DNA from 3 places in the Paenibacillus puldeungensis genome. Region 2 is predicted to be linked to each of the others. Evidence: riboswitches for the same ligand, from Rfam matches in the RefSeq annotation. Region 2 holds a riboswitch; each other region holds the start of a gene.
The links. A riboswitch is a leader RNA that binds a small molecule or an ion and turns the genes downstream of it on or off. The one in region 2 is predicted to bind glycine.
Positions count from the first base shown of each region.

Region 1: another riboswitch for glycine. It lies ahead of sdaAB (L-serine ammonia-lyase, iron-sulfur-dependent subunit beta); the one in region 2 lies ahead of gcvT (glycine cleavage system aminomethyltransferase GcvT).
Region 3: another riboswitch for glycine. It lies ahead of ACFQ3W_RS08935 (amino acid permease); the one in region 2 lies ahead of gcvT (glycine cleavage system aminomethyltransferase GcvT).

Region 1 is NZ_JBHTLM010000001.1:434,028-444,185, reverse strand. It holds gene ACFQ3W_RS01885 (ABC transporter permease) at 1-704, opposite strand, end outside; gene ACFQ3W_RS01880 (ABC transporter ATP-binding protein) at 701-1,396, opposite strand; gene ACFQ3W_RS01875 (sensor histidine kinase) at 1,505-2,536, opposite strand; gene ACFQ3W_RS01870 (response regulator transcription factor) at 2,533-3,222, opposite strand; gene sdaAA (L-serine ammonia-lyase, iron-sulfur-dependent, subunit alpha) at 3,639-4,520, opposite strand; gene sdaAB (L-serine ammonia-lyase, iron-sulfur-dependent subunit beta) at 4,589-5,254, opposite strand; glycine riboswitch at 5,469-5,577, opposite strand; gene ACFQ3W_RS01855 (S8 family serine peptidase) at 6,124-10,158, shown strand, end outside.
Region 2 is NZ_JBHTLM010000020.1:59,277-69,434, reverse strand. It holds gene proC (pyrroline-5-carboxylate reductase) at 1-391, shown strand, start outside; gene mtnB (methylthioribulose 1-phosphate dehydratase) at 452-1,108, shown strand; gene gcvH (glycine cleavage system protein GcvH) at 1,245-1,640, opposite strand; glycine riboswitch at 1,897-1,999, shown strand; glycine riboswitch at 2,003-2,110, shown strand; gene gcvT (glycine cleavage system aminomethyltransferase GcvT) at 2,239-3,366, shown strand; gene gcvPA (aminomethyl-transferring glycine dehydrogenase subunit GcvPA) at 3,381-4,736, shown strand; gene gcvPB (aminomethyl-transferring glycine dehydrogenase subunit GcvPB) at 4,733-6,229, shown strand; gene ACFQ3W_RS21180 (undecaprenyl-diphosphate phosphatase) at 6,721-7,614, opposite strand; gene ACFQ3W_RS21175 (DedA family protein) at 7,621-8,256, opposite strand; gene ACFQ3W_RS21170 (FtsX-like permease family protein) at 8,270-10,158, opposite strand, start outside.
Region 3 is NZ_JBHTLM010000005.1:75,644-85,801, reverse strand. It holds gene ACFQ3W_RS08950 (histidine kinase N-terminal 7TM domain-containing diguanylate cyclase) at 1-601, shown strand, start outside; gene ACFQ3W_RS08945 (hypothetical protein) at 658-864, shown strand; gene helD (RNA polymerase recycling motor HelD) at 1,090-3,507, shown strand; glycine riboswitch at 3,808-3,888, shown strand; gene ACFQ3W_RS08935 (amino acid permease) at 4,049-5,458, shown strand; gene ACFQ3W_RS08930 (TMEM175 family protein) at 5,566-6,147, shown strand; gene cysK (cysteine synthase A) at 6,320-7,252, shown strand; gene ACFQ3W_RS08920 (ANT(4')-I family aminoglycoside nucleotidyltransferase) at 7,365-8,135, opposite strand; gene ACFQ3W_RS08915 (phosphotransferase enzyme family protein) at 8,424-9,521, shown strand; gene ACFQ3W_RS08910 (oxalate decarboxylase family bicupin) at 9,672-10,158, shown strand, end outside.

The DNA.
Region 1 (10,158 bases), on a different contig from region 2:
ACCTTTTTCTCGATGCCCCAGGAATTGTTAAACATCACATCTAGTCTTGTCGTATTGACATAGCTCCCTTTATTTCTCGACTGGACGGGATCTACATCCGAAAGATTTTGCTGTGTAAAAGACTTCGATAAGAATGCCAAACCGGACATGGCTACATGCTCATCCGCCTCGAAAAACCCGGTTAACTCAAATTCCTTGGATATCTTCTGAACATCCATATCAAGTTCAAGCTTAACCTTTGCCCCTAATTTGTGGGGAACGCCCAACGCATCCAGCTCCCATGTGCTCATAGCAATTCCGTTCTCCTGAGTAGGAAGGCCGCCCTCCAAGAACTTGACAAAGCTATGTTTAGCTGAGCTTTCATCAATCGAGTCAACTTCAACCGGAGTATCACGGAAAGCGGCATTGAGCGCGCGCCCGACTAAAGTCGATGTACCATATTCCTTGATCGACGGGTGCTGTTTTAATTTGTTCAATTCCTCCGGCGTTAAATATTTGAAGCTGCCATGAAAATCGCTCCCGGCCGTCTTCATCTTGGCCCGCTGCATCGAATCATTAATGCTGAAGGCTGTGGTAAACACCGAAGTGATGAGCAAGGTTGTCAAAATGATGGCACAGATGATAAAAAGATTCCGCGCGCGGTTCGTTTTGAGGCTACGGCTGGCGATCCGGGCAATCGGTTTTCGATTATTCGTGGATATCATTCCGATTTCCCTCCGGCAGCACCCGAGCGGCTCACAATTTTGCCGTCCTCAATCCGGATAACCCTGTCGGCCGTTTGCGCAATTTCTTCATTGTGGGTAATCATCACGATGGTCTGATTGAATTTTTCGCTCATTTGCTTCATCAGGATCATCACTTCCTGGCTCGTCTTGCTGTCCAAGTTTCCAGTAGGTTCATCCGCAAGCACTATTGAAGGCTTGGTCGCAAGCGCTCTGGCGATCGCCACCCGCTGCTGCTGGCCCCCAGACAGATTGGAGGGCAAGGAATCGACCTTATCTGTAAGCCCTAGCGCTCCAATGACCTGGTCAACGTACGGCTTGTCCACCTCGGCTCCGTCCAGCTCGATGGGGAGCACGATATTTTCATAAACATTAAGAATCGGGATCAGATTGTAGCTTTGAAATACGAAACCGACCGATCTGCGGCGAAAAATCGTCAGCTTTTCATCATTCATGCTGAAAATATCATTTCCGTCCACATACACCTTGCCTTCCGTCGCCCGATCGAGCCCGCCCAGCATATGTAGCAGGGTGCTTTTTCCACTCCCGCTCGTCCCGACTATCGCAACGAATTCACCCTGCTCCACATTTAGGGAAACCCCATCCAGCGCCTTAACAACAGCTTCGTCTCGCCCATAATATTTCTTCAAATTCTCGATTTGCAGGATCGGCATGAAGCCCACCTCCCAAAAAATAAAAAGTCTGTACCTCTTGTACAGACCTAATGTAGCAAACCAATCTGACATCCCGGTGTCCGAATAATAACACTTCTGACACATTCCTTAAATTGCTGGCAAAAACACGGAAAACACCGATCCTTCTCCTATCTTGGAGGAAACTTTAATGTATCCCCCTTGAGCGGTAATGATTTCCCGGGTCAAATACAGCCCTATGCCAACGCCATCATACTTTGCCGCCTGCTTGCTCCGGTAGAAACGCTTAAAAATATCGTTCCATTCGCTTTCGTCGATCCCGATGCCAGTATCGGCAATATCGATACGTATGAATATTTCACCCGCCTGAGCCGCAATTCGAATCCTACCTCCGGTTTCACTGTACTTCACAGCGTTCTCCAGCAGATTCACCAGCGCCTCTCCGGTCCACTTCGGATCATGATTCGCCTGAAGACTTTCCTCACATGAAATGCTAATATCGATCCCTTTCCGCTCCGCCTTGCTGTAAACTTGGGACAGTGCTCCCGTAATGGTGCGAATGATCGGCAGCTTGACGGCATGGGTCGAAATTACGCCCGTTTCCAAGCGAGACATTTTGATCAGCGATTGAATTAGCCAATCTAGCTTTACAGATTGCGCTTTGATCTGCGCAGCATATTGACGGGCTTCCTCGTTCTGAAGCGGACCTTCCTCAAGCAGTCCACTGTACAAAATGATATTGGAAAGCGGCGTTTTCGTTTGATGGGAGATATCTGAAATCAGCGCCTTGATTTTGCTTTTTTCGGCCCCCATGCTCGTTTCACGTGTTTTAGCCAGATTGATGTACCGAATCACCTTATTCTCGAGAGATGAAATGTTTGTCTCCGTATACCCCGTAAGTCGCTGCTCCCCGCTAATCGCCCCATCGACTATATGGTCCACCGTCTCGATCATGTGTCCGATCTTTCGCTTCAGCATCCAAAACATAGCTCCGCCGAGCAATCCTGATACGACGATAAACGCGAAGGAAATCCACGCAGCTTTACTATCATAGGCGGTCATATACAGCATAATCCCGGAATATACGACAACTAGCACGAAGAATATAGCCGCATTAATGACGAGAAATCGATTATAGCTAAGATTGCCGTCTTTTCTCATTGGCAAGGCCCTTCCTCGGCCCAAATATAACCCAAGCCGTAAACGGTTTTGATATAATTTGGTGCTGACGGATCATCTTCAATCTTGGCACGCAGTCTTTTTACAGTCACGGTTAATGCGTTCTCCTCCACAAAATCGGCCTCATTCACCCACACCGCATTAATGAGCTGCTCTCTCGTCAAAATTTGCCCCCGGTTGCTCACCAGCATCTTGAGCAGCTTCTGTTCGGTTTTGCTCAAATTGATGCTTTGTCCCTGCTTGCGAAATTCCATCTTGCCAAAGTCAAATGTCATCGAGCCAATCGTCAGCTTGTCTTCATGGGAAGGATCGCTCCGGCGCAGCACGGCCATCACCCGGGACCGCAGCACCATTAAACTGAACGGTTTAGTAATATAGTCGTCTCCCCCAAGCTCAAACCCCATGACAATATCCGATTCCAAATCATTGGCCGTCAAAAAAATAACAGGGACTCTGGACACCCTCCGTATCTTTTCGCAAAAATCAAGGCCGCTCCCATCCGGTAAATTGATGTCAAGGACAACCAAATCGATGCCTCCTGCATTGAATCTATTCTCGGCTGAGGCCAGGTCATAGACCTGCTCAATCGTAATCCCGTCCTGGGCCAGAGTCAGGGCAATTCCTTTATTCAAACTGATATCGTCTTCGACAATAAGAATAGTTGTCATGTATGCCGACCTTCCTTCCAAGCAACTGCTCAATCGGAATCATTATACCTAATTAGGCTTTGATAGAGTAATAGATTCGTTACTTTGGATCTTATAACATCTACAAACTAAATGTATTTCGTACAGCTATTTCCGGGAAAATTCCGGACTTTGGTTTTTTAACTGCATTACCTACAGCTAAAACGGGTCAATTCGGCTTGAGGGGGTTATTTTGCTTCTTTTAGCTGCACTTTCTGCACCTAAATGCTGCAGACTCCGGGTATGCCCATGTTTAGCTGTACAAAATGCAATTAGTAACTTCGACGATTGACGATTATAGAAATTATACATTCTAGGAGGTTAAAAAAATTGGCCCTCTTTTGAAAAAAAGAGGGCCATCTGATAGAGCAATTAGAGTGTCTAAATTATTATAAGGTTTACTTTTTCCGCTCTCTCAGCTCTTTCATGATTTTACGGCCGGTCGGCGTTTGAGCCAGTCCGCCCTGTGCAGTCTCCCGATGCCGGCTTGGCATGGCGGAGCCTACCTCAAGCATCACGTCGATGACCTCGTCGGACGGAATAGCACTCCGCACGCCGGCCAGCGCCATGTCGGCGGCAGCGAGCGCATTCACTGCCCCGAACCCGTTGCGTACGATGCAGGGAATTTCGACCAAGCCGCCAACCGGATCGCAGATAAGACCAAGCGTATTTTTGAGCGCCAGCCCAACCGCATGAACCGCTTGTTCCGGCGTTCCCTCGCGCAGCTCCACCATCGCTCCGGCAGCCATGCCGATCGCCGAGCCAACTTCCGCCTGGCAGCCGCCTTCTGCTCCGGAAATGAAGGAATTGTTGGCAATCACATAACCGATGGCTCCGGCGCAGAATAAGCCGTGAACCATATGCTCATCGTCCCAACCAAAGCGCTCTTGGGCGCTGACGAAAGCGCCCGGGATGATGCCGCAGGAGCCTGCGGTCGGCGTGGCGACGATCCGCCCCATCGAGGCGTTTACCTCAGATACCGACAGGGCGTACGCCATAGCCTGACAGGCGATATCGCCCACCGACGGCTCCGCGTTCCGGCGGTATTCCTCCACCTTTTTCGCATCGCCCCCTGTTAATCCGCTGGTCGACGTGATATTTTCGGTCAGGCCTTTGTGTACCGCCGTCTTCATGATTTGATAATATTCTGTCATCGCGGCCATGATCTCATTAATCGATTGACCCGTTTCCTCCGCTTGATCCTGCAGCATGATTTGCGAGATCGTCTTGGACTCCTTGTCGCACAAGTCGATTAGCTCTTGTAAATTGCGAAACCGCATCTGGATTCGCTCCTTTCATCAATGTCAAACCAAAAACTTAGCCGTATTTCTGTACCTTAACCTGTAAATCAGGTGAGATTAATCATGACAACCCGGCTTACATGAGCCAGCGAGCTGACCGCTCCAACTAACGACTCCGGAATGACCATGTCCGCCTCCACGACGGTCAACGCCTCCCCAGTTCTCCCTTTTCGATCGGTGATGATGTAACCTATATTGACATTCTCCCGACTAAAAAGTGCGGTAATCCCTGCCAGCACGCCCTGCCGGTCCGCGTGAGAAATGACGAGCGTCGGCAATTCTCCCGAACATTTTACCTCAAAGTCGTCAATACTTCGAATTACGATCGTTCCGCCACCGATGGACGCCCCCGTCACTTCTACCCGCTTTTCACCCGCAAATAGAGTGATCTTCACGGTGTTCGGATGCGCGCCAGCAACAACGCCTGTTGAAAAATGAACGTCTACCCCTAGCTCCTCTGCCATTTCCAAAGAATTGCGGATTCTTTCATCATCCGTTGCATAATCCAAAATCCCTCCAACGACAGCCAAATCGGTTCCATGCCCTTTATACGTCTCGGCAAACGAACCGTAAAAGCATATTTGCGCTTTAGTCGGCGTCTCTGCGAGCAACTGTCTGGCAAACCGTCCGATCCGCACCGCACCAGCGGTATGCGAGCTGGAAGGTCCAATCATCGCTGGTCCAATAATTGAAAACACATTTTTGAATCGCATCGTCATCTCTCCCGGTTGTTCATTACTAATATACGTTATGTGAATAAAATACCCTCAGCATACCTTACAGCCAAAGGTTCATCTAAACTGACACAAAAAAGGGACGAGAAAAGGCATGTTGCCCCTTTCTCTGTCCCCGTTACCTGAAAGTTTAATGTCCTGAATCTACCCGGACATGTACCTCTTGGGTGGCTAATCGCTCTCTCCAGAGTGGCGTCAGATCATGGTCCTTGTACCTGAGAGATTCATCTGTCGATTTGCAAAATCGACCCTTTGCTCCTTCGGTGCCACACCTGCCGTGCGGACTCTCCCACAATCCTCATTCGCATTTATCATTTTGATGATAATGTAAAATGAAATAGGTCAAATGTCAATATAGCTAACACCATATATTTATTAAACACACAAAATATTGGTCCTTATGGCCTATTTTTATGAGAATAAATGTATATTTTTCATAAATTGCTACTTGTTAATATAATTTTACAATATATACTGATTCTATAAACTCCATATTCTCCCTTATTTTATGATTTATAGAAAATAAGGTTCACTCCATGTAACCTTTTACTACATGTACCTCGATCGCCATCCGGTTGTTTTCAATGTTAAGTTGAATGCCATCTTGGATCCACTACCCAGTCCATTGCATGTTTATTCTAACTCCCTGCCACCATGTCAGTTCATCTCTTAACATAAATCTAAACTACACACTGTTTACTATACCCTTTAAAGGAGGTGGTTGCAAAAAGCATAACGCAAGGCTTTGTTCCCCTGAAAGGGCCCGGATTAAACGTTAAATGATTCGGGTTGTGTCACAAGAGGATGTATTCAAGGTAACATCAAACCCAGTAAAGGGAGTGGAAAAGTTGATTAATCTTAGTCGATTCCGCAAACGTTTCTCACTCGGTATGTCGATCCTCCTTGTGCTTACCTTCGCCCCCGCGACCTATGCCGACAACGCCGGTTCTTCAGGCAAAATCAGCCTAAAATCAAGTTCGCCTCAACTCGCCGGAGCCAAAATTGATCCCAAGCTAACGAAGCAGTTCAAGCAGGATGAGTATGTGACCTATCTCGTCAAAATGAAGGAACAAGCCAATACGGCTTCTGTAGCCAAAGCTTCGCTGCAAAAAGCTAAGCTAGAGAAAGTGACCCCGGCAGCCGCTAAGCTTAACGCTCGAACTTCTGTCATTAGCGCCTTGCGCGAGACGGCATCCAGTTCGCAATCTTCCTTGGATCAATACTTACAGCAGGCGAAAAAATCAGGGGATGTAAAAGAATACAAAAGCTACTTTATTGTAAATGCCATGGCGGTGACAAGCACGAAAGAGGTGCTTGACCAAATCGCACTGCTTCCTGAGGTAGAGAAAATTTTACCGAACGAAGAACGGTTTTTGCATAAGGTAGAAATCGATAAAAGCACAGCAAAATCGGGTACGGCAACCCGTGCGGCAGGCCCTGCCGTTGTAGCCCCTACCGCAGGCTCTGCGGCAAAACCTGCCGTAACTCCTTCGACCGGCTCCACTGCAGCCCCGGCGATCACGCCGAGTACTCCGCCGGCCGCTGACAAGTCCGGAGCGAAAGATGCTGCCGGCTCAGCCCCTGCTGTTACCAAACCAAACAGCATCGAGTGGAACATTGCCCAAATCAATGCCCCTGAGGTGTGGTCAAAAGGCATTGACGGAACGGGAATTGTGGTTGCCAATCTCGATACAGGCGTCGAATATACACATCCGGCTTTACGAGCCAAATGGCGCGGGTTTGATGCCTCGGGCAATGTTGTTAACCCCGAATTAAGCTGGTATGATCCGCACAGCCACGCTTCGCTGCCGGCCGACACCCATGGACACGGTACGCACACCATGGGAACTATGGTTGGTTCAGAACCAAACGGTTCGAACCAAATCGGCGTAGCGCCCGGTGCAAAATGGATTGCAGTTCGCATTTTCAACCCGTCCACGACCGATGCTATCATTTTGGACGGCGGTCAATGGTTGCTGGCCCCGGTTGACAAAAACGGGAACCTCCATCCGGAGCTCGCTCCCGATGTCGTCAACAACTCCTGGGGTGGGGGGCCAGGACTTGACGAATGGTATCGCCCCGTCGTTCAAGCCTGGAGAGACGCACAGATTTTTCCTGAATTCTCGGCAGGCAACGTGGATGAGAATAATCCGGGAGGTCCCGGCTCCGTAGCCAATCCGGCCAACTATCCCGAATCGTATGCCACAGGCGCGACCGATATTAACCGAAACCTGGCTGATTTCTCTCTTCGCGGTCCATCGCCGTATAACGAAACCAAGCCGGAGGTTTCCGCTCCCGGTGTGAACATCCGTTCCTCCGTTCCAGGCGGGATCTATGAAGGCGGTTGGAATGGCACCTCGATGGCCGGCCCGCATACAACCGCACTAGCGGCGCTACTGCTGCAGGCCAACAGCTCCTTGACTGTAGATCAATTAGAGGACATTATTTCTAGCACGGCTACGCCGCGTACCGATTCGCAATATCCGAATTCGCCAAACAACGGTTATGGCCACGGCATCATCAATGCCTTTGATGCGGTGAGCTCCGTGCTTCAAGGCTTAGGCACCGTTTCAGGAAAAGTAGTTACCGCCGGAGAAGATTTACAAGAACCCGTACTCGAGCATACCTCCCCAGCTTTCGTTTATGAAGGCTTTGACGTAACGCTTACCGCTCATGTGAGCGACGACGTTGCGGTGACTTCTGTAGAGTTTTACGCTCGTGAAAAAGGAAACAGCCATTATCTACTTTTACCGACAAAACGGGTTTCAGGCACGAGCAAAGACGGTATCTATGAAGCTACTGTTCCTGCGTTCCTGTTAAGCACCACAGGGCTTGAATATTACATTCGAGTCAATGATTTTGGAAACAACGGCTTTGATAGCAAACCTTACTCCTTGGAGGTTTCATCTGGAGTAAAGCCTGGCTACACACAAAACTTTGAAACGGACAGCACCGGTTTCACTACTGGAGGCACCGGCAATACCTGGGCATGGGGCAAACCGGTTAGCGGACCGGGAAGCGCCCATTCCGGCGAGAAGGTGTTCGCCACCAACCTTACCGGCACTTATTCCTCTGCGGCTAATTCCTTCTTGCTTGCACCGCCGATTGATTTAACCAACAGTCCGAAAGGAGCTTTGCTCTCCTTCAAACAATGGTACGACTTGGAAAACAATGTCGATAAAGGCACAGTGTATATCGCCTCAGAAAGCAGTCAATACGCCTTTACTCCTTATGCCACCTTCACAGGAACGAGTGAGGGTTGGAAAACGCAGTACATTGATTTGCGACCATTTGCTGGCCAGCGCGTGTATGTACAATTCAATTTGACTAGCGACAATTCGGTTCAAAAAGCTGGCTGGTACCTTGACGATATCACACTGCAAGCTCCAGATGCGGTTGCCCCGGCGGCTCCCGGAGATTTGACCGGGTCTGTCAACTTTGCCGGCAGTGCGGTTCTGTCCTGGTCTCCGTCCGCCGATGAAGATGTGAAGCAGTATACCGTATATCGCTCCACAACTTCCGGATCGGGTTACGAAGCAATCGGAACGACTACAGCAACTACCTTAACGGATGCAAATACGCAAAACGATACAACGTATCATTATGCAGTAACGGCTACGGATTATAGCGGCAACGAAAGCGCGAAATCCAGAGAAGTCGCACTTACAATCTCGCGACCTGCCAGCTTGTTCAGTGATGACTTTGAAGGTGACAGCGACAACGGCTGGACACATAGCGGAACAAAAGATGAATGGGAACGTGGAGTTCCTAAAGCCCCAGGTCCAAGCAATGCGGTCTCCGGAACGAATGTGTGGGGAACGGACCTCGATGGTACGTACGAGGGCAGCGCAAATTATTCTTTAGTGTCCCCGGTCATCAATCTGGCGACAGCAAACAACGTCACTCTGGCCTTCGACCAATGGTTTGAAATTGAAGGCGGTTATGATTATGGATATGTGGAACTGACCTCTGATGGCGGCGCTACTTGGACCGAGCTCGGGAAATTCTCGCATAGCACAAACGGCAAACAATGGAGCCCTGTTTATTACAATCTGGATGCTTATGCCGGAAAGCAAGTGCAGGTTCGTTTCCGTTTAACCTCCGATAGCAGCGTGGTTAAAGCGGGCTGGTACATCGATAATGTTCAAGTACTGAACGCAAGTGCACCGCAGAAGGCAGTTACCAAGAATATGATCACCGAAATCGATGTAAACAAATCGAAACCGGCCGAGCAAGGCCCTGCATTCAAGCTGACCCAAACGAGCAAAAGCGAATTTAACGAAGCGGTAGATACGACAGCAAAAACCGATGATATCGGAGTCAGCAGTCTGCCGGCCAGCGCCACCGTTACCGTCCTCGAAACGGGACGTTCCGTAAAAACCGATCCAGCTACAGGTCGCTACAGCCTGAACCATGCAGCTGGGAACTTCACGCTGAAAGCGGAAGCTTATGGCTATTATCCGCAGACGCTTCCAGTCACTATTTCTGACAAGGTGAATACAAAAGCTAACTTTAACTTACAGGCAATTCCAAAAGGCCAAATTGTCGGAACCATCACCGATGAACGCAGCGGTGAACCCATTGCAGGAGCAACCGTCACTGTCGTTGAGGACGCCACCATTGCTCCTAAACAAAGCGGTGCAGACGGCTCCTTTACGCTGGAGGTGCTGGAAGGAACATACACCTTGTCCGTGGCTGCCAAAGATTATTACGGCAAAACGCTGACAGTGACCGTTCCGGGGAATGGCACAGCAGAAACCCCGGTTCAGCTTAAACCGTTCATCGGTTTCCCGGGTGAAATCGGATACGATGACGGCACGCCGGAGAATGCTTTCTCCTTCAATGCTGCTAACAATGCCTGGGCGGTTCGTATGACGCCTGAG
Region 2 (10,158 bases):
AACGTTATCGATGTTTGAGGCAGTAGGAACCGTAAGTGTCATTCCGGAAGAACAAATGGAAATCTTAACCGGTATTTCCGGCTGCGGTCCCGCTTATATTTACTATATGATGGAAGCGATGATCGCCGCAGGCGTCGACGGCGGACTCACACCTGAGCAAGCAAGGGATCTGACGGTACAGACTGTACTCGGCGCCGCCTGCATGATGACGGAAACCGGCGAGGAGCCGTCCAAGCTGCGCGCCGACATTACATCGCCGAACGGATCAACCCAGGCTGCGCTGGAGGTGCTTAATCAGGGGCGTTTCCTGGAGCTCGTTCAAGCTGCGGTGCACCGTGCTACGGAACGCTCGCACGAAATGGGCAATGACGTGAAGGAAGCCCTGAAATAACATGATATTTATGATCAAAAATAATTAGCGATTGAGTGCACAAAAAGGAGGACCCCGCACATGACGTTTGCGGACATCCGTTGGGAGGAAAAGCAAACAGCTCTTGCGGAGCTGCGAGCCATGAATGACCAGTTGGCCAAACTCGGCTGGTTTCCGGGCTCGAGCGGAAATCTGTCAGTCCGGGTTGGCAGTTTTACCCCGAATGAGTTCTATTTTGCGGTCAACTCTCGTGTGAAGGACAGATCGCCCATTTCGGCGGAAAGCTATCTGTTCGTAGATGCTGCAGGGAATCCTTGTGAAGCGACCGACCTGGAGCCTTGCTCTGAAACGCCTGTTCATGCGAAAATCTATCGAATGACCGGCTGCGGTGCGGTTTATCATGTCCATACGGTTTTTAATCATGTGCTTAGTGATTATTACAGTGACGAAGGCTATGTTGCAGTACAGGGTAACGAGCTAACCAGGGATTTCTGTACAGGTATTGTTGGGGAATCCGAGCAGTTACGTATTCCTATACTCCCTAATAGCGTGGACATATCATCGATCACTAAACAAATCCCCGGGGCACTAAACCTGGATGTCCCTTGCTTTTTGATGCGAAATCACGGTATTTACGTTTGGGGAAAAACAGCGTTGGAGACAAAACACCGACTTGAGGCTTTTGAGTTTATTTTCGAGGTGCTATACCGTTCTCTGCTGCTCCCTCCCAAACGTTAAGCCAAATAGTGAACAGGAAAACCGCTGAAGAGGGAATCTCTTCAGCGGTTTTTTACTATGTTTTGTCGTCTATAGCTTGGACTTAAATGTTATTGTGCTGCTATTTGAGAGAAACTAGTCTGCGCGTACCAACATATCATTTTTCGATAAACTCCGCATACCCCTTCGCATCCAGCAACTTGGCAAATGCGGCATTTGGGTCTTCCTTAAGCCGAATCCGAACCATCCAGCCACCGTCGTACGGCTCCTCATTCACAAGCTCGGGGGCCGACTCCAGTTTCCCGTTAATTTCGAGCACCGTTCCGCCGACCGGCGTAAACAAATCAGCCACCGTCTTGACCGACTCGATTGTCCCGATGCCATCCTCCGCTTCTACTTCCTGCCCCAGATCCGGCAACTCAACGAATACAATATCACCAAGCCGGTGTTGGGCTATGTCGGAAATGCCGATTTTTACCGTACCATCGCCTAAATCAAGCACCCATTCATGCTCCTCACTGTACCAAACATTCTCCCTAATAACGCTAGCCACGCCAGTCTCCTCCTCTTTTCGGGTGGTAATCCGAATTATTAAATACAGGTAGAATATGAAATGTCTGACTATAAGAGAACTTCCACGTTCAGATTATTCCAAATCTAGCTATCATGTCAATATTATTAACACTAATCCTAGATTCGGTATCATGTAAACGCTGCCTTTAATACATCTTAAAAATAATAAAAATTTTTATGATAACTTTATTGACATATTCACGGGATTTGGGTATTAATGGATGTGTAGTCAGCGGTTGAGGGCAGAGGGAGAGATTACGGAGCACCGCACTGTAACGCCGAAGGAGCAAGCCGCACACCCGCGGTGAATCTCTCAGGCAAAAGGACTTCTGCCGGACGCATCTCTGGAGAGAATTCGCAATCCCGCGAATCACCCAAGGGGAAACCTGTGTTTTTCACACCTTATGCCGAGCACCTATACAGGGTAACTCTCAGGTACCAAGGACAGAGCCCGAGAAAATCCGCATGTTTTAAACATGCACGATATTTTCTTTGGCCTGTTTTTTTATGCTCAAATTTAGCTGGTAAACAAAGAAAATTCAAAACGGCCCATTAGCGGCTACACTTGAGGTGATCCAATGTCTGACCACAATCTGCAAAAAACGCCGCTCTATCCCCTCTACCATCAATACGAGGGTGTTCGCTGCATCGATTTCGGCGGCTGGGAGCTGCCGGTACAGTTCAGCGGTATTCAGAAAGAGCACGAAGCCACCCGCGAGCGAGCCGCGCTGTTTGACGTATCGCATATGGGCGAATTTTACTGCACCGGTCCGGAGGCGAAGAGCTTTTTGCAGCGAATGACGACCAATGACGTAACGTTGCTTGAACCTGGAAAAGCTCAGTATACACTGCTTTGTTACCCGAATGGCGGCGTCGTTGACGACCTGCTAGTCTATAAGCTGGCCGAAGCCGAGTTCATGCTTGTCGTCAATGCCTCCAACATCGACAAGGATTGGGCGTGGCTGCAGCAGCACCTTCCCGAATCGGGCGTAGAGCTGCGTAATGCCTCTGATGATACTGCCTTACTCGCTTTGCAAGGGCCGCACGCTGCAGCCATTCTATCGAACGTGTGCAATGCCGATCTGACAGGCTTAAAGCCCTTCCGTTTCCTGCCTCAAGCCAATGTTGGAGGCATTTCGCTTCTCCTCTCCCGAACCGGTTACACCGGGGAAGACGGGTTCGAAATGTACTTGAACGCGGTGGATGCCCCGGCGCTTTGGGATGTACTGATGAAGGCCGGAGAAAGCTTCGAACTCGTTCCCGCAGGCCTTGGCGCAAGAGATACGCTGCGCTTTGAGGCCGCGCTTCCCTTGTACGGCCAAGAACTATCCCAGAGTATTACTCCGCTGGAGGCGGGTCTAGATCGATTTGTGAAGTGGATTAAGGGTGATTTTGTGGGACGTACGGCCCTTTGGGAGATGCATGAACAAGGCTTGCCCCGCAAAATGGTGGGGCTTGAAATGCTTGACCGCGGTATTCCCCGCACCCATTACCCTGTTATTGCCGGGGAGACACAAATTACTATTGGTGAAATAACAACTGGTACACAGTCCCCTACGCTTAAAAAAAGTTTGGGCATGGCGCTGATCGATAGCTCCTTTGCAGAGATGGGTACGGAGCTGGAGGTTGAAATCCGTGGCAAACGACTCAAAGCCAAGGTTGTGCCGCTGCCATTCTATCGTCGAAACTCATCCGCCAAGCGGTGAAAGGAGCCAATATTATGTTGAAGCACCGTTATCTACCTCTGACCGAACAGGATCGCGAGGAAATGCTGGCTGTAATTGGCGTGGATTCCGTGGATGCGCTGTTTAAGGACATACCGGATGATCTGCGCTACCAAGGAACACTCCCGGTGTCTCCGCAGCTTGACGAATACGCACTAACTCGGCATATGTCCATACTGGCCGCACGGAATGCCGATACGGACCGTTATGTCAGCTTTTTGGGCGCAGGCATTTATGACCATCATATTCCTTCCGTTATAGGGCATGTCACCTCCAGATCGGAATTTTATACGGCCTATACTCCCTACCAGCCGGAAATCAGCCAAGGCGAGCTTCAGGCAATCTTCGAATTTCAGTCGTACATTTGTGAGCTGACAGGGCTAAAAGTAGCCAATGCCAGCATGTATGACGGGGCAACGGCGATCGCCGAGGCAGGATCGCTTGCAGCATCCGCGACCCGGCGCAAGAAGCTGGTCGTCTCCCGAACCGTTCACCCCGAGGCCAGACAGGTGCTGGCAACCTATGCACACGGCCTGAACCTTGACATTGTAGAGGTTGGCTGGTCTGAGGGCGTGACGGACATTGAGGCGCTTACGGCTGCGGTCACGAAAGATACCGCAGCCGTTCTGGTACAAAACCCTAACTTCTTCGGTGCAATTGAAGACATTGAAGGCATGGCGAAGCTGATTCATGAACACGGCGGCCTCATGATCGTCAGCAGCAACCCGCTTTCGTTAGGGCTCCTTGAAGCTCCCGGTAAACTTGGCGCTGATATCGTCGTCGGTGATGCGCAGCCGCTCGGCATCTCACCTTCATTTGGCGGCCCTACCTGTGGATTTTTCGCCGTATCCGAGGCGTATATGCGCCGAATTCCCGGGCGAATCGTCGGGCAAACCGTCGATCGAAACGGCAAGCGCGGCTTCGTGCTGACGCTGCAGGCGCGTGAGCAGCATATTCGGCGCGAGAAGGCGACCTCCAACATTTGCTCTAATCAGGCTCTACTGGCGTTAACCGCCTCGGTCTATATGTCTGTTATGGGCAAGCAAGGCATGGCTGAGGTAGCTGAGCTCAATTTGCAGAAATGCCACTACGCCAAGGAACGCTTGGCCTCCATTCCGGGAGTAAGCCTTGCGTTTGATGCACCTGTTTTTAATGAATTCGTGATTCACCTCCCCGAAAATACCGATATGAAGAAGCTGCAAACAAGACTTCTGGAAGCAGGATTTATTGGCGGTTATGAGCTTGGCCGTAGCTACTCGGAGCTTTCCGCTCATATGCTGGTGGCTGTCACCGAAAAACGAACGAAAGCGGAGATTGACCAATTCGCAAGCCTATTGGAGGAATCGTTATGAATGAAATGAACGGAGCTAAAGAAGATAGCCTGCTGATTTTTGAACGAAGCCGCCCGGGCAGGATTGCCTATTCTCTTCCGGAATGCGACGTTCCTGTCGTTCCTAAGGAGCAGCTGATACCAGCCGGCCGGCTGCGCGGCGAAGCCCCCGCCTTCCCCGAGGTTTACGAAGTCGATGTAATTCGCCATTATACCGGTCTGTCGCGCCGTAATTTCGGCGTAGACAACGGCTTTTACCCGCTCGGCTCTTGTACGATGAAGTACAATCCGAAAATCAACGAAGATGTAGCCCGGTACCCCGGCTTCTCTAAAATCCATCCTTATCAGCCTGAGGATAGCCTGCAAGGAGCATTGGAGCTAATGTACCGTCTACAGGAAGACCTTGCCGGTATTACCGGGATGGACGAGGTTAGCCTGCAGCCGGCGGCCGGAGCCCACGGGGAATGGACGGGCCTGATGATGATCCGCGCCTACCATGAAAGCCGCGGGGAGAACCGGACTAAAGTAATCGTGCCGGATTCCTCGCACGGAACGAATCCAGCCAGTTCTTCCGTCGCTGGCTTCGAGACGGTAACCATCCCCTCCACCGCGCGCGGCATGGTAGATCTTGACGCGCTGCGAGCCTCCGTCGGTAGCGATACGGCGGCGCTTATGCTCACGAACCCGAACACGATTGGCCTGTTCGAGGAAGACATTGTCCAGATCGCCGAAATTGTGCATACTGCCGGGGGGTTGCTTTATTATGACGGGGCCAATTCCAATGCGATCATGGGAATTACGCGCCCGGGCGATATGGGCTTTGATGTCGTCCATCTAAACCTGCACAAAACGATGAGCACACCGCATGGCGGCGGCGGCCCTGGCGCTGGCCCGGTCGGTGTGAAGGAGTTGCTTAAGCCTTTCCTCCCCGAGCCGACAGTGATCAAGGAGGAATCGGGACGCTACGCGATCCGCGGCAGCCACGGGGAAAATCCAAGCACTTCGACCAGCTCCATCGGTAGGGTGAAAGCTTTTTATGGCAATTTCGGGATTCTCGTCCGCGCCTACACCTATATCCGCAGTCTAGGTCCGCAAGGATTACGTCAGGTGTCAGAGGACGCTGTACTGAACGCCAATTATATGATGCACCGGCTAGCCCCGTATTTCGACCTGCCTTACCCGGAATTATGTAAGCATGAATTCGTCATGTCCGGCAAGGGACTCGCTAAATACGGTATCCGCACACTTGATGTGGCGAAGAGACTCCTTGATTTCGGATACCATCCGCCGACCATCTATTTTCCCCTGAATGTAGAGGAATGTATAATGATTGAGCCAACGGAAACGGAAAGCAAGGAGACGCTCGACGCCTTCATCGACGTGATGATCAGGATCGTGAAGGAAGCAGAGGAGCACCCGGACATTTTGCTAAATGCTCCTTATACTACTCCAGTGACCCGTTTAGACGAAACCGGAGCCGCGAGAAAACCGGTGCTGAGCTGCACCTGCGGGTAGCCTTCTCAAATGAAAAAACCGTTCAAAAAATTCTTTGGACGGTTTCGTTAAGGTGAACCACGTACGTTAGCGCATGGAGAAGGAAAGGTATGGGGGTCCCACCGTTTTTCACCCCATACCTCCCATCTCTTCTGTTCTCCCCCCTACCATACGTATTAAATGTATTATGTGCAGCTATATCCGGGCAGCTTGTGGACTTTTTGATTTTAGCTGCATTATGTACATTTAAGTTGGTGCAATTTGGCTGTATAGGGTCATTTCACCTCTAATAGCTGCACTTTCTGCAGCTAAATGCTCGATGCTGCCAAAAAGGAACTATTTAACTGTATAAAATGCAACTAGTGAATTTATCCATCATTAAGAGTCCTGTCAATACCCCGTTTTTCACTAGTTAATCTACACATTTACTGATCGCTTACTATACCTGAGAGCGAAAATAGATACCACAATTCCTCATTAATCATAAAAAGTTCTTTAGTCCAGCCCCTCTTTTAAAAGTAAACGACCCAAATGACGATAGCCAGCAAAATCCGGTACACCGCAAACGGCACCAATTTGATGCGATTGATCAGCTTCAGGAAAAAGCGGATCGAGAGCAGTGCAAAGACAAAGGCGCTAATGAACCCGGCGATAAAGAATGGCAGCGCCTCTGGGGTGAAATATTGCAGGTTCTTAAATAAAGAAATGCCACTCGCCCCGACCATAATCGGTACGGCCATAATGAAGGTAAAGTCGGCCGCCGCCCGGTGGCTTACTCCCATCAATACCCCGCCGGAAATCGTGGAGCCCGAACGAGAAAACCCCGGCCATACCGAGAAGCATTGAAACAAGCCAATCGTCAGAGCTTGCTTATAAGTAATCTGATCCACAGTCTTCACCGTCGGCTCCTTTGGTCCGAACCGGTCCGCAATAATCATAAGCACAGCCCCTAAAACAAGTCCGATCAACACGGTTGATGTAGAAAACAAATACTCATCAATATAGTCCTCGGTCAACGTTCCGAGAATCCCTGCCGGAATCAATCCGACGATCACCTGGGCCAGTTTGAGCCGCGGCGGATTTACTCCAGATTGTCCAGTTAGGGCGAGATGGTCCGCTTCGCTTGCGGATTGGAGTTTGTGATTACCTTTCCCTTTCAGAAAACGCGACAGCCCTAACAAATCGATGAACCTTTTCCAAAAGACAACAACTACAGCTAAAATCGAGCCAAGCTGAATCACCACTTTAAACGTATTCGCTACATATTTGGAGGCTAACAGCTGCTGCGTTTGCAGCCACATGTCGTCCACAATAATCATATGACCGGTGGACGAGACCGGAGCGAACTCCGTCAGTCCCTCCACCAGTCCCAAAATAATCGCTTTGATGATACCGATAATATCCACTAATAGTTACTCTCCTTTTTCCAGCGACTCCCATGACGCTTGTTTTCTTTTCCGAACCAGCCAAAGGAGTATCAGCGTTAGCCCGATTGCGATTAATCCATAAACAACGTATGAATAAATATCCATGAACTCAACGATCTGCTCCCAAGATCCCCCTACTGCCGCACCGACCAGTACAAGTGCAATATTCCAAATTAACGTGCCGATGGTCGTAAAGAACAGGAACAAACCAAATTTCATTTTAGCCATCCCGGCCGGAATGGAAATCAGGCTGCGAATAAGCGGAATCATACGACAAAACAGCACCGTCCAGTAACCGTATCGCTCGAACCAGGCATCCGCCCGACGAATATCCGCTTTTTTCACCCTAATGTACCGGCCCCACCGGTCAATCCATTTCTCCAAACGGTCCACATTCAGCAGATAGCCGATTCCATAGAGAATGACCGCTCCAATCACAGACCCCAAAGTTGAAGCTATGATTACCCCTGTCGCCGTCAGGCTTGTATATGTGGTCATAAAACCTCCAAACGTCAGAATGACTTCCGACGGGATCGGAGGAAATACATTCTCCAAAGCTATTAGAAGAAAAATGCCGAAATACCCGTATTGCTCCATAAATTGTGTAATCCAGTTTTCCACACTCTACCTCCGTTCAGGTTGATCTCATCGTTTTTCTGACATTTCGTAAATAGCGGGCGCGAATAAAAAAGAAATACACGACTTGCACCAGCAAAAATGTGCATAATATAAGCCCTGTTTCCCAGACGACCGAAAAATTGAAAAAGCTCTGCATTGCGATAAATGCAAACAAGCTGTGTATGATGGCGAGCACGATCGGAACGAAAAATAATAAGCCGATTTGTCTCGTGACAATTGCGGCTAATTCCTTATCCGTCAAGCCCAGCTTGGCCATGGCTGCATATTGCCTTCGGTCGTATTCAAGATCGCTGTAAAGCCTGAAATACAGGAAGCTGCCTGCAGCGATGAAAAATACCGTTCCGACCAGCAGGGCAAAAAAGAGCAGCGCCCCGTAGGTAGTCCGCTGCACTTTGTACAGCGTTCCGCTTACCGTCATCGAGTATGATTTGCCCTCTTTGTAGCGAACCTCCCCCTTCTCCGCAAGGGAAGAGGCGAGGCCCTCCGTTCGCTGCAAATGATCCACAAAGAAAGCCGTCAGACGGTCAACCTCAAGCGGCGATTTAATGCGCTGCACAAACTCGTCGCTTACAACCAAGCCAGAGTAGGAGCCGTCCCGGTCATTCCCTATCTGCTCAGTGAGCCATTCCGGAATGGCCACATGCTCCGTCAGCCCGATCTCCCGAATGCGAAGCCCTTGATCCTTCAACACATAACCTACAAGCTTTCGATGCTTCAGCAGCAGCTTCTCACGCTGAGAGCTTATCAACACAAGAGCTTCGTTATTTTTCAGCTCCTTCTCATGAACCAGAAATCCTGCAGTGGTCATAAGTCTCCGGTAGTCCGAGTAAGCAATGACTGGAAGACGATCTGGAGAAGATGCTTCGGTGGAGGAAGCGATGCCAACCAAATAAACTGGCAGCTTTTCCGTACGGTAACGGATGCCTCTCGTAGTCAATTCGTTATCAATGAGCTTTATATACTCCGTCTCCAGCTTGTTACCAGCTTTGCTGACATAACCGATATCCACCGGGTAATCATGCTCGAACTCATCGGCCATCCGATTGATCGAGGCAAATGCGCCCATCGCGCAAAACGTAACCGTGGAAATGATGGTCACCAGAAAGAGCATGACCGCATTGTCCTTCATCCGGTAAGCGAGGTTCGAAATCGTGACCAGGTTCGTTTTTTTCCAGTAAAAACGAAGCCGCTTCTTCACCGCCTCAATCAGAAATACGCTAAATTGACTGAAAAACAAATAGGTTCCTAATATCGTCATCCCCGTCACCGGCAGCATTCGGATCATCAACGTGGAAGCAGATGTTGTAACGGCCAGCACATAGCTTAACCCCAGTAAAGCAGCCGCTAACAGCGATAATGGCACTGACGCTTTAGTCTGCAAAGCCGGCCTAATCCCGGTTTGCAACAGATCAATGAGCCGGTGCGGCCCGAGCAGCACGGTCGTAAGAAGTGAAATTAGTAGAAACAACAGCGTAAACGAAAAAATCGTCAGTAGCAGACTGGACCACGTTATATGGAACGATAGCGGAGGAATGCCCAACAGGTTCGAACCGAACATCAAAAATAGCTTGGCGGTTAATATGCCGCCGGCCATACCGCACACAATTGCTCCGGCTCCGATAAGCATATTTTCCAAAAACACCAGCCTGCGCAGCTGCTTTTCCGTCATGCCATGCAGCAGCAAGATGCCGAATTCTTTTTTACGTGACCGAAGAAACGACCCAACTGAATAAATGACAAAGAATACCGAAAACACATACATGATCGCTTCCGCCGTCTCGAGCACATACAGCGCCGAATGATACACCAGCTTTTCCCGCAAGTCCGGATGAAACAAAAACATGGCGCAAACGAAAAAAATCATCACCGAAAAGGAGCTGCTTA
Region 3 (10,158 bases), on a different contig from region 2:
AGAACGAAATCAATCACTGGATAGCATTCGTAATGAGTTATCCGTAGCCAATCAGAAATTGAAAGAAATGGCGCTTACGGACAGCCTGACGAACTGCTACAATCGCCGTTATTTGACCCAGCTGTTGCCACATGAAGTGATCACAAATATTCAATATAGAACCCCGTTCTCGCTTATACTCTTTGATATTGATTTCTTTAAAGCGATTAATGACCGCTATGGACATGTCGTAGGGGATCAGGTTCTTTATAGTACGGCTCAAACCGTCAAACATGCCATTCGAAGCACCGATATTTTAACCAGGTACGGTGGAGAGGAATTCATGATCTACCTGCCGCATACAAAGCGCCAGTTAGCCACCCAATTAGCGGAACGAGTGAGATTTTCGGTAGAGTCGAACCGCATTTTAGTAGAGCATGAGGTTGAACCAGTCTCCATAACGATAAGCATGGGGATTATATCCATTGAGGATTTTGATCATGAGCAGGAACCGGACGATCTGGAAGGGTACTTAAACCAACTATTTGCTGCCGTAGATAAGGCACTTTATCAAGCCAAGCAAAATGGACGCAATCGAGTCGAATGTGCAGACCTAACCTGACTACCATTCTCTTATCCAAACCGGATTTAAATGCGAATACCCCATACGAGAAAGAAATGCTCTTACAGAATACCTACGACAAAATACTAGGGCAGGAATATGCAAGTTCCGAAATTTCCTATCAGCCCAAGTTGAGCCTGGTGGAACGAAGTACGCTGAACCGGAGGAATCCTTCCGTTGATAAGCGATTGCTCGAAAAGACGGCGGGCAAGGAGCATGAGTGGCCCAAAGTGTGGTATAAGCCATTGAAGCGTAAATCATAAACAGCATATAAAATAAAAACCCGGCCAATTGGCCGGGTTTAATTGCCATTAAAAAAAATTGCGCATAAAGAAACATTGTGGTATTATTAGAAAACCACCGTGATTTTTTGGAAAATGTTATAATTTACCTATCTTATCTTCACTATAATCATACCACATGGCATTGCGATTTGTCAAACGTTCATTTTTCTTCAGAATTTAACGGGATGGAGCGTGTTCAGGAAAATGATCAACGAGAAGGATTGGAAGCAAGAACAGGAGCGGCTGGATCAGGTGATAGAGAAGCTGCAAGCGAGAATCGCCGAGCTCGAGCCGGAGGTGGACGGACTGCGGAATCAGGCGGGGGATATCCGTAAGCGATTCTGGGAAGAAGTGACCGTTAACACGAGCACTGACGAGGATTTTGAGGAGACCTTCTACAGTATTAAGCAGCAAGAGGCCTTGCTGTCGGAACGGGAGCGCAGCTATCGGCTGCGTATGCAGCAATGGAAAAGCATGAACCGCCTGCTACAGTCCCCCTATTTCGGGCGTATCGACTTCCTTGAGGATGGTCTGGGGTTCAGCGAGCAGGTTTACATCGGCGTATCTTCTTTCGTTGACTCGGATGGCATGAATTTTCTCATTTATGACTGGCGGACGCCTATTGCGAGCATGTACTACGACTATTCTCCGGGAGCAGCCGTGTATGATACGCCGGGTGGACGCGTTTCAGGGACGATGGAGTTGAAACGACAATACCAGATCCGTGAGGGCGAGCTTCAAAACGTGTTTGACACGAGCTTAACGATCGGCGACGAATTGCTGCAGCAGGTGCTCGGCAGGGGTGGGGACTCTCAGATGAAGAGCATCGTGGCGACCATCCAAAAAGAGCAAAATGCCATTATTCGCGATGACAACAGCCGGATGCTCATTGTACAAGGGGCGGCCGGCAGCGGGAAGACCTCTGCGGCGCTGCAGCGGGTGGCGTACTTGCTGTACAAACACCGGGAGCGGCTCAAGGCTGACCAAATCGTTCTTTTCTCGCCGAATCCGATGTTCAACAGCTATGTATCCACCGTTCTTCCCGAGCTCGGTGAGGAAAATATGCAGCAGACGACCTTTCAGGAATATCTTGAGTACGGGCTTGGAACGGCACTTCGCCCGGAGGACCCGTTCGATCAAATCGAATACGTGCTGACAGAACAATCCACGCGAGAGTATGAAGCCCGGTTGAATGGGATTGAATATAAAGCATCCGTAGCGTTTCTTCAAGCTCTTCGGAATTATGCGGAGTGGTTAGGACAGGAGGGCATGCGATTTAACAGCATCCGCTTTCGGGACCGCGATTTGATCACTGTACAACAAATGGAAGCCCAGTTTTACGGTTATGACCGTTCGATCCGTTTGGCCAATCGCGTGGCCATGCTGCAAGAGTGGCTGCTAAAGGAAGTGGCCCGGCTGGAGCGCAAGGAGCGGGAGGAGGTCTGGGTGCAGGAGGAGATGAATTACCTCGACAAGGAGCAGTATGCTGCCGCCTATAAAGAGCTGCACAAGGAGAGAGGTGTCTTTGACTTCGCCGAACAATATGAAGAGGTTCAAGAGCTCCTGCAGGGCAAGAGCCGGCGGGACGAAGGCGACTTCGATTATGCAGAACGGGAAGAAGAACTGCTGCGCCGTATGATCGTGAGGGAACATTTTAAGCCGCTCAAGCGAAGCGTGAAGAAGATGTTGTTCCTGGATATGGTTGGACTGTACGCCCAGCTGTTCGGCAATAAGGACGATTATGTGGCAATGACGAAGGAAACCGAGGTTCCGGAGCATTGGCCGGACATTTGCGAGCAAACCAAAGGTAAGCTAGGCCAGCTTGAACTATTTTATGAGGATGCGACACCTTTCTTGTATTTAAAAGAGCTCATCGAGGGCGTTCGGACGAATACGGAGGTGCGGCATATCTTCATCGATGAGGGTCAGGACTATTCGATGTTTCAATATGAATTTCTGAAAAAGCTGTTCCCTCGAGCGCGTATGACAGTACTCGGCGATTTCGGGCAGGCCATCTTCACGCAGGCTACGGAGCTATACGGGGCTGATTCGCCGCTCATCCGGCTTTACGGCGAGTCGGACACCAGACTGATTCGTCTTGTCCGCAGTTATCGATCGACCCGCGAGATCGTGGAGTTTACGAAGTCGCTCCTGCCAGGCGGCAAGGAGATCGTGCCCTTCGAAAGAAGCGGGAAGAAGCCGCTCCTCTCCAAGGCGGGCAGTGATGAGCAGCTGGTAGCGCGAATCGCAGAGGATCTCGCGGCTCTGCAAGCGGCAGGCTATGCCTCCATCGCCGTCATCACGAAAACGGCCGCCGAAAGCAGCGAAGCCTACGACCTCTTGATCGCACAGGGATGCCCTCCCTTGCGGCTTGTTACGAAACAGACGCCTACCTTCGAGAAGGGGACGCTGGTCATTCCCGCGTATCTCGCGAAGGGCGTTGAATTCGACGCCGTTCTGATCTATGATGCTTCTTCTCGGATGTATCATCGGGAAAGTGAGCGCAAACTCTTTTATACGGCATGCACGCGTGCGATGCATCGGCTGCTGCTATACGCAACAGGAGAATGGACGCGATTCATTGAGGTGTTGGATACGTCTTTGTATGAGGTAAGACAGTGAGTCATTAAGGCGCTGTGCTATAGGCAGACAACCAGTAGCAAATTATTGCGGGTTTGAAAGAGCGGCGGATTCCCTATATAACGCTCCGGGGAAGCCTGGAGGAACGTATGCACAAGGTAGACGAGGTGCTGGCAAGGGTTAGCCCATACCAGAATTACTTCGGCGAGCTTCGAGCTTAGTGGAATTAATTGTCGTTGACAAAACATTTAACTAGGATTAGTATTGAAAAAAATTGAAAGTTGATCACCAATCAAAACTTAATACTTAGCAGCTATGATCGCTATGGATCACACTATAGCAGGAGCAGCTTCTGGAGAGACCGCGGGAAAATCGCGGCGCCGAAGGGTTCACAATCTCAGGCAAAAGGACAGGAGGGTACTGAATAATTTATTTGCTATTCTGGCAATCGTTAGAATACCATTTATTATTTATTATTCTTTATGACCAGGAGATTGGAGCGCATCCAATCTCTTTTTTTATTGGCTTTTATTAAGTTCATTGTTTCACATGAAAAATTAAATGATTTAAGGGGGAGCTAGGCTTGGCACAACAAGAGTTAAAGAGGGAGTTAGAAAATCGGCATGTTCAGCTTATAGCGATTGGAGGTACCATTGGTACCGGACTATTTTTAGGATCAGGGAAAGCTATACAACAGGCAGGACCATCCATCATCTTCGCTTATTTAATTATAGGGATCGCCGTTTTTTTCGTGATGAGAGCGCTTGGAGAACTTCTGCTATCTAAAGCAGGTTATCAATCCTTTACAGATATTGCCGAAGACTATCTTGGACCGCGGGCCGCATTCGTAACCGGATGGACCTATTGGTTTTGCTGGATTATGACGGCGATGGCCGACGTTATTGCAGTGGGGGTTTACGTGCAGTATTGGTTTGATATCCCGCAGTGGGTACCCGCCATCGTCTGCTTAGTCGTCTTATTGGGACTCAATCTCTTAACCGTAAAGAATTTTGGGGAACTGGAATTCTGGTTTGCTTTAATTAAGGTAGTGACCATTCTTGCCTTGATCGCTATTGGGGTTGTTTTGCTGGTGATTGGATTCAAGACAGATGCCGGAGCGGTTACGCTTAAAAATATTTGGGGGCATGGCGGACTATTTCCTAACGGCATTTCAGGCTTCCTGCTTTCCTTCCAAATGGTTGTGTTTGCCTTTGTCGGTGTGGAGTTGGTCGGTGTATCGGCAGCGGAAACATCCAATCCGGAAAAAAATATCCCCTCGGCGATTAATAAAATTCCTTTAAGAATCCTATTCTTCTACGTGGGTGCAATTATCGCGCTGTTATGCATTAACCCATGGACCGGGCTGAGTGCATCAGAAAGTCCTTTTGTTAAAACGTTTAGTTTAGTCGGGATTCCAATTGCTGCGGGCATTATTAACTTTGTCGTATTAACCTCCGCCGCATCTGCTTGTAACAGCGGGATGTTTTCAACGAGCCGAATTCTCTATAATTTAGGAAAAAATGATCAGGCCCCATCCAGCTTTGCAAAGCTGAACAAAAATCATGTACCAAGTAATGCGTTATTGATCTCGACGATTGTTCTGTCCGTGGGAGCTCTGTTGAGTAAGCTTATTCCGGAGCAGGCTTTTGGGATCGTGACCACCATTAGCGCCATTTGTTTCATTTGGGTTTGGGGTATCGTTCTGGTTTGCCATTTACGGTATAAGAAAACAAAGCCGGAATTACATGCAACGTCTAAATTCAAAGCACCATTTACACCTTTCGTTAATTATGTTGTCCTGGCGTTGTTTGCTATCATTCTGATCATTATGCTTTTTGCGAAAGACACACGTCCTGCCCTATTGCTGACACCTCTATGGTTCATTCTATTATTTGCCTTGTATTCGGTGAATCGCAGAAAAAAGGAAGCAAGCAGCAAAGTACCCGTGCAGAAGCAACAATCAGTTGATGCCCCGCCCCCGGTTATTCATTAAATCAGATTGACGTTTACCTAAGAAACTTATGCTGTAGAAGAAGGGATTTCACAACTTACGTCGAAAGCTACACATTCCAAAATCCTTCCAAGAAAGGAATGAATGTGTTGAAGGCGAATCGTATGGAAGCGTTCAGCGATGGCGTTCTTGCCATTATCATTACCATTATGGTGCTGGAATTGAAAGTTCCAGAGGGCCATAGCTGGAGTTCGTTGGTTGGCCTGGTGCCCAAGTTCCTCAGCTATGCGGTCAGCTTTGTGTATGTTGGGATCTATTGGAATAACCATCATCATCTTCTTCACACGGTTCGTACCATAAATGGAAAACTGATGTGGATAAATTTGTTATTGCTATTCTCGCTATCTCTGATCCCATTTTCTACGGCTTGGATCGGAGAAAGCAACTTCTCCGCGACGCCTGCGGCGTTATACGGTATCGTGTTGTTGTTAGCGGCTGTTTCGTATATGCGGCTGCAGTACGAAATTCTAAAACAGCATTCCTCCGATTCAGACTTTGTGGTCGTCATGGGCAGGGACGTCAAAGGCAAGCTTTCCATGTTGCTCTATCTGATTTCTATCATCGTGGCATATCTCAATTCATGGGTTTCCTGCTTAATCTTCGTGCTGGTTGCTGTGATCTGGTTCGTGCCCGATCGGCGGATTGAGCGTGTGTTAAGAAACAAGTCATAACTAGCAATAGAATCAAAATCATCTATGGCCGTCCTTTAAAGGGGGGCCATTTTTTCGTAGCTCGCCATGCAATTTCCAATCTTTTTTCCTTTTGATTTGTATTTATCTATCATAAGTAGTATTGTTGTGATAGAAAGCCGATTAACTTAGTCGGATTTAATGAATCGGAGGGATGAAAGTGAGTAGAATTTTCAGAAATTTAACGGAGCTTATTGGGAATACACCCTTGTTATTACTCTCAAACTTTATTGAAAAGAATCAAGTCCCCGCGGAGATCATTGCCAAATTAGAGTATTTTAACCCAGCCGGCAGCGTAAAAGATAGAATTGGCTTTGCCATGATTAAGGATGCAGAAGAGCGCGGGGTTATAAACCAAGATACCGTAATTATTGAACCGACAAGCGGTAATACGGGGGTTGGTCTCGCATTTGCAGCGGCAGCTTTAGGGTATAAATTAATCATTGCTTTACCCGAGAGCTTTAGTATTGAACGGAGAAAACTCATGCTTGCACTTGGAGCCGAATTAGTACTCACCCCGGCCAATGAAGGTATGGCTGGTGCGATCAAGAAAGCTGAGGAATTAGCAGCAGAAACTCCTAATTCGTTTATACCTCAACAATTTAAAAATCCAGCCAATCCTGAAATCCATAAAACGACTACGGCCGATGAGATTTGGAGAGATACCGATGGCCAGGTGGATATCTTTATTGCTGGGGTGGGTACGGGCGGTACCATTTCCGGCGTAGGTGAAGGACTTAAACAAAGAAATCCATCTGTAAAAATCATTGCGGTTGAGCCGTATGATTCTCCTGTATTATCGGGAGGGAAAAAGGGAGCACATAAAATTCAAGGCATTGGCGCCGGGTTCGTTCCGGATAATTTTAAAAGAGACGTTGTCGATGAGATCCTCCAGGTAAGAAATGAGGAGGCGTATGATACGGCCAGACAATTAGCCCGGAGCGAAGGTTTGGTTGTAGGCATATCTTCAGGCGCAGCGGTATTTGCCGCACTCCAAATCGCAAGAAGACCGGAAAACCACAACAAAAAGATTGTCGTGTTACTTCCGGATACTGGGGAACGGTATTTATCAACGGACCTTTTTTAAAAGAGTCATATCAACTGGCTTTTTTCTATTCAGAAGTAAACTCCAAAAAGTAAAGACCCCTCGTCGAAAGGGGTCTTTGACTTCTTAAAATCATGATTTTTTATAGTATGTGTCAAAATGGGATTCTTTTTGTACTGATTTCGTAATCATGTTCGGCGGCCCACTTCACAAGACCGGTCCAGAAATTTTCACAAGCTGAAACGATCCTTGCCGGTTCTGCTAACTCTCCAGACATAACCATTCGGGCAACATTGTCGAATCCTTCTGGACGACTTGGCAGCTCTAATGCCTCCGGTAAAACCATTGAGCCCGTCGAGAAAAGATTTTGGTTGTGTAACCCGACTAACATAGCTCCGTATTGGGCAAACTCCACTGCCAAATATGGCAAGTAGGTATGAGGGCCAACTAAACTAACATTTCTTAGTTTCCCAATAAACTCGTACATTTCCCCTACAAGGACTTCATGAATTGCCCGCCTGAAATCTTTCTTTATTGGCGATTCGGCAGCTTCACTTAATTTCAGGAAAAAGCCTTCAGGATCATACAGGCTTAGTTGGGTAAAGAATGGCCCATGCGTCAATGGCCAGTCTCCTTCAACCGTAGCGGCGGTTTCAAGGAGAATGTCCGCACTACAGACATTCACTTCTGCTTTCCAAGGCCCCGCCGACCATTCATAGCTAAAATCTACGGATTCGCTTGATTCACGTAGTACGCAAAACATCTCAATGTCCGAGAAAGGGCCGTCAGTACCTCTGGAAACAGAGCCGTAAACCCCAATGGCAAGGATTTTTTCTCCGTATACCTCGTGTAATTTCGAAGCAATTTCGTGGCAGGTTTGAAGTCTTTCGGGTCGAGTAATATTCACAGGTCCATTCATGTGCATTAGCGTGCATCTCCCTTTGTTTTATTTGGGTTAAAGAGCTGCTGACACATGGATGGAGGACCTCGGGCTTAACGGGGGACTTTACTTAGATGCATTGGAAGTTCCTCCTATCAGATATTGTTATGGAAATTGTACCCATGGAAATTCGTTTTAGCAAGGTGTAGAGCCGCGTTTCTGGTAGTGTTTTATTATATATAAAGTGTCCATGGAGTATAAAGGGGATTTTTTGGTACGATATAAGGCAGAGATCGCTGAAAGGAGCTATATATCAATGCATAACAAGGTAGTTTGACTGGAGGAGATATTATTAATCATAACGAGGTTGTTAAAATAAGTGATGCCCACTTACTTCCATTAGTATCCGCGTTGTACGGATTAGAGGACTATGATATTAAACCGGTTAAGGCACATGATGGAGGACGTAATGTGGTTTATACCTGCGAGAAAGAGGGCGCCGAGGCAAAAATAATAAGAATCGCCTTCTTAAATGACAGAAGCCGGGAAGATTTTCTAGGTGAACTTGAATACGTCAGGTATTTATTCGAGCATGGAGGAAGTGTCTCGGATGTAATAAGCTCCAGAAAGGGAAATCTACTGGAAGAGGTTACTCATAATAATCACACTTTTTTTATTTGCTTGTTTAAAAAGGCCCAGGGAAAAATGCTTGTAGAAAATAACTATCAGTACCGAGAAGGGGCTCCAATTACCGAATATTATTATAATTGCGGTAAAGTATTGGGGAAACTACACCAAATATCAAAAGGTTATAAGCCTCTCCATCCCCGGTATAGCTTTTTTGATAAATTCAATGCCGAATATTTCGAGGAGTTGATCCCTGATTCCTTTTCTTTGCTTAAGGAGAAGCTGGTAGGTCTCCTTAATACATTAACAGAACTGGACAGGAACGAAGAGACTTTCGGTATGGTCCATTTTGATTATAGCGATGGAAATTATGCGATAGATTTTAATAGCGGGCAAATCACGGTATATGATTTTGATAATTCATGTAACTGTTGGTATATGTTTGACCTTTCGGCTCTCTGGACCAACGGAATGGGCTGGATACAATTTGAACCGGACGCTGGAAAACGCAAGCAATTCATGGATGAATATTTTGAAAAATGTCTTGAGGGATACAGGTCTGAGACCCGGATCGAAGACTCTATGTTAGATAAATTACCTCTATTCATACAACTTAACCTCATGGAAGAGATTTTGGATGCATTTGAAGTTATGCAGCATAACGGCGAAGAGCCGGAGTGTGATGAGGAGTTGTCCTATCGCATTAAATGTCTGGAAGACGATATTCCGTACATGGGATTTTTCCATGATATCTACTCTTGTGAAGAACCCTTCGAGTATGAGAAACGAGATTTGACCGAATGACGTTAGCCAGTGCGGCGAGCCGTATCACAAATTACCTTGTGAATTTCAAATAAATCCTCTTGGCCTCCTCCAGCTTAATGGATACGCATATATCCTCCGATTACACCGTATAGGTTAGATTAGTGGCTAGTATGAAGGAGGAGCGATATTGTGGAAAATAAACCGCTTAATCCAGCTTCGACGGGAGATATACCGCAGCCGATCAGGAATGATGGCGCCGGTTGGTGGGATTTGGGTCCACGTGACATTATGAGAGACCGGGAGAACCCTGATCTGCTGGTTCCGCCCCTCACTGATGCCGGAATGATCCCCAACTTAAGGTTTTCATTCTCCGATGCCCACATGCAGTTAAATCATGGCGGCTGGTCGCGAGAGATTACGGTTAGGGAGCTTCCAACGGCAACTACACTGGCTGGGGTGAATATGGCTCTTACGCCGGGCGGGGTACGTGAGTTACACTGGCATCAGCAGGCGGAGTGGTCGATCATGCTGGTTGGCCGGGCACGAATTACGGCAGTCGACCAGAATGGAAGGAACTTCATAGCTGACGTTGGCGTTGGCGACCTGTGGTACTTTCCCCCCGGAGTCCCGCATTCGATTCAAGGATTGGAGGAAGGCTGCGAGTTTTTGCTCGTTT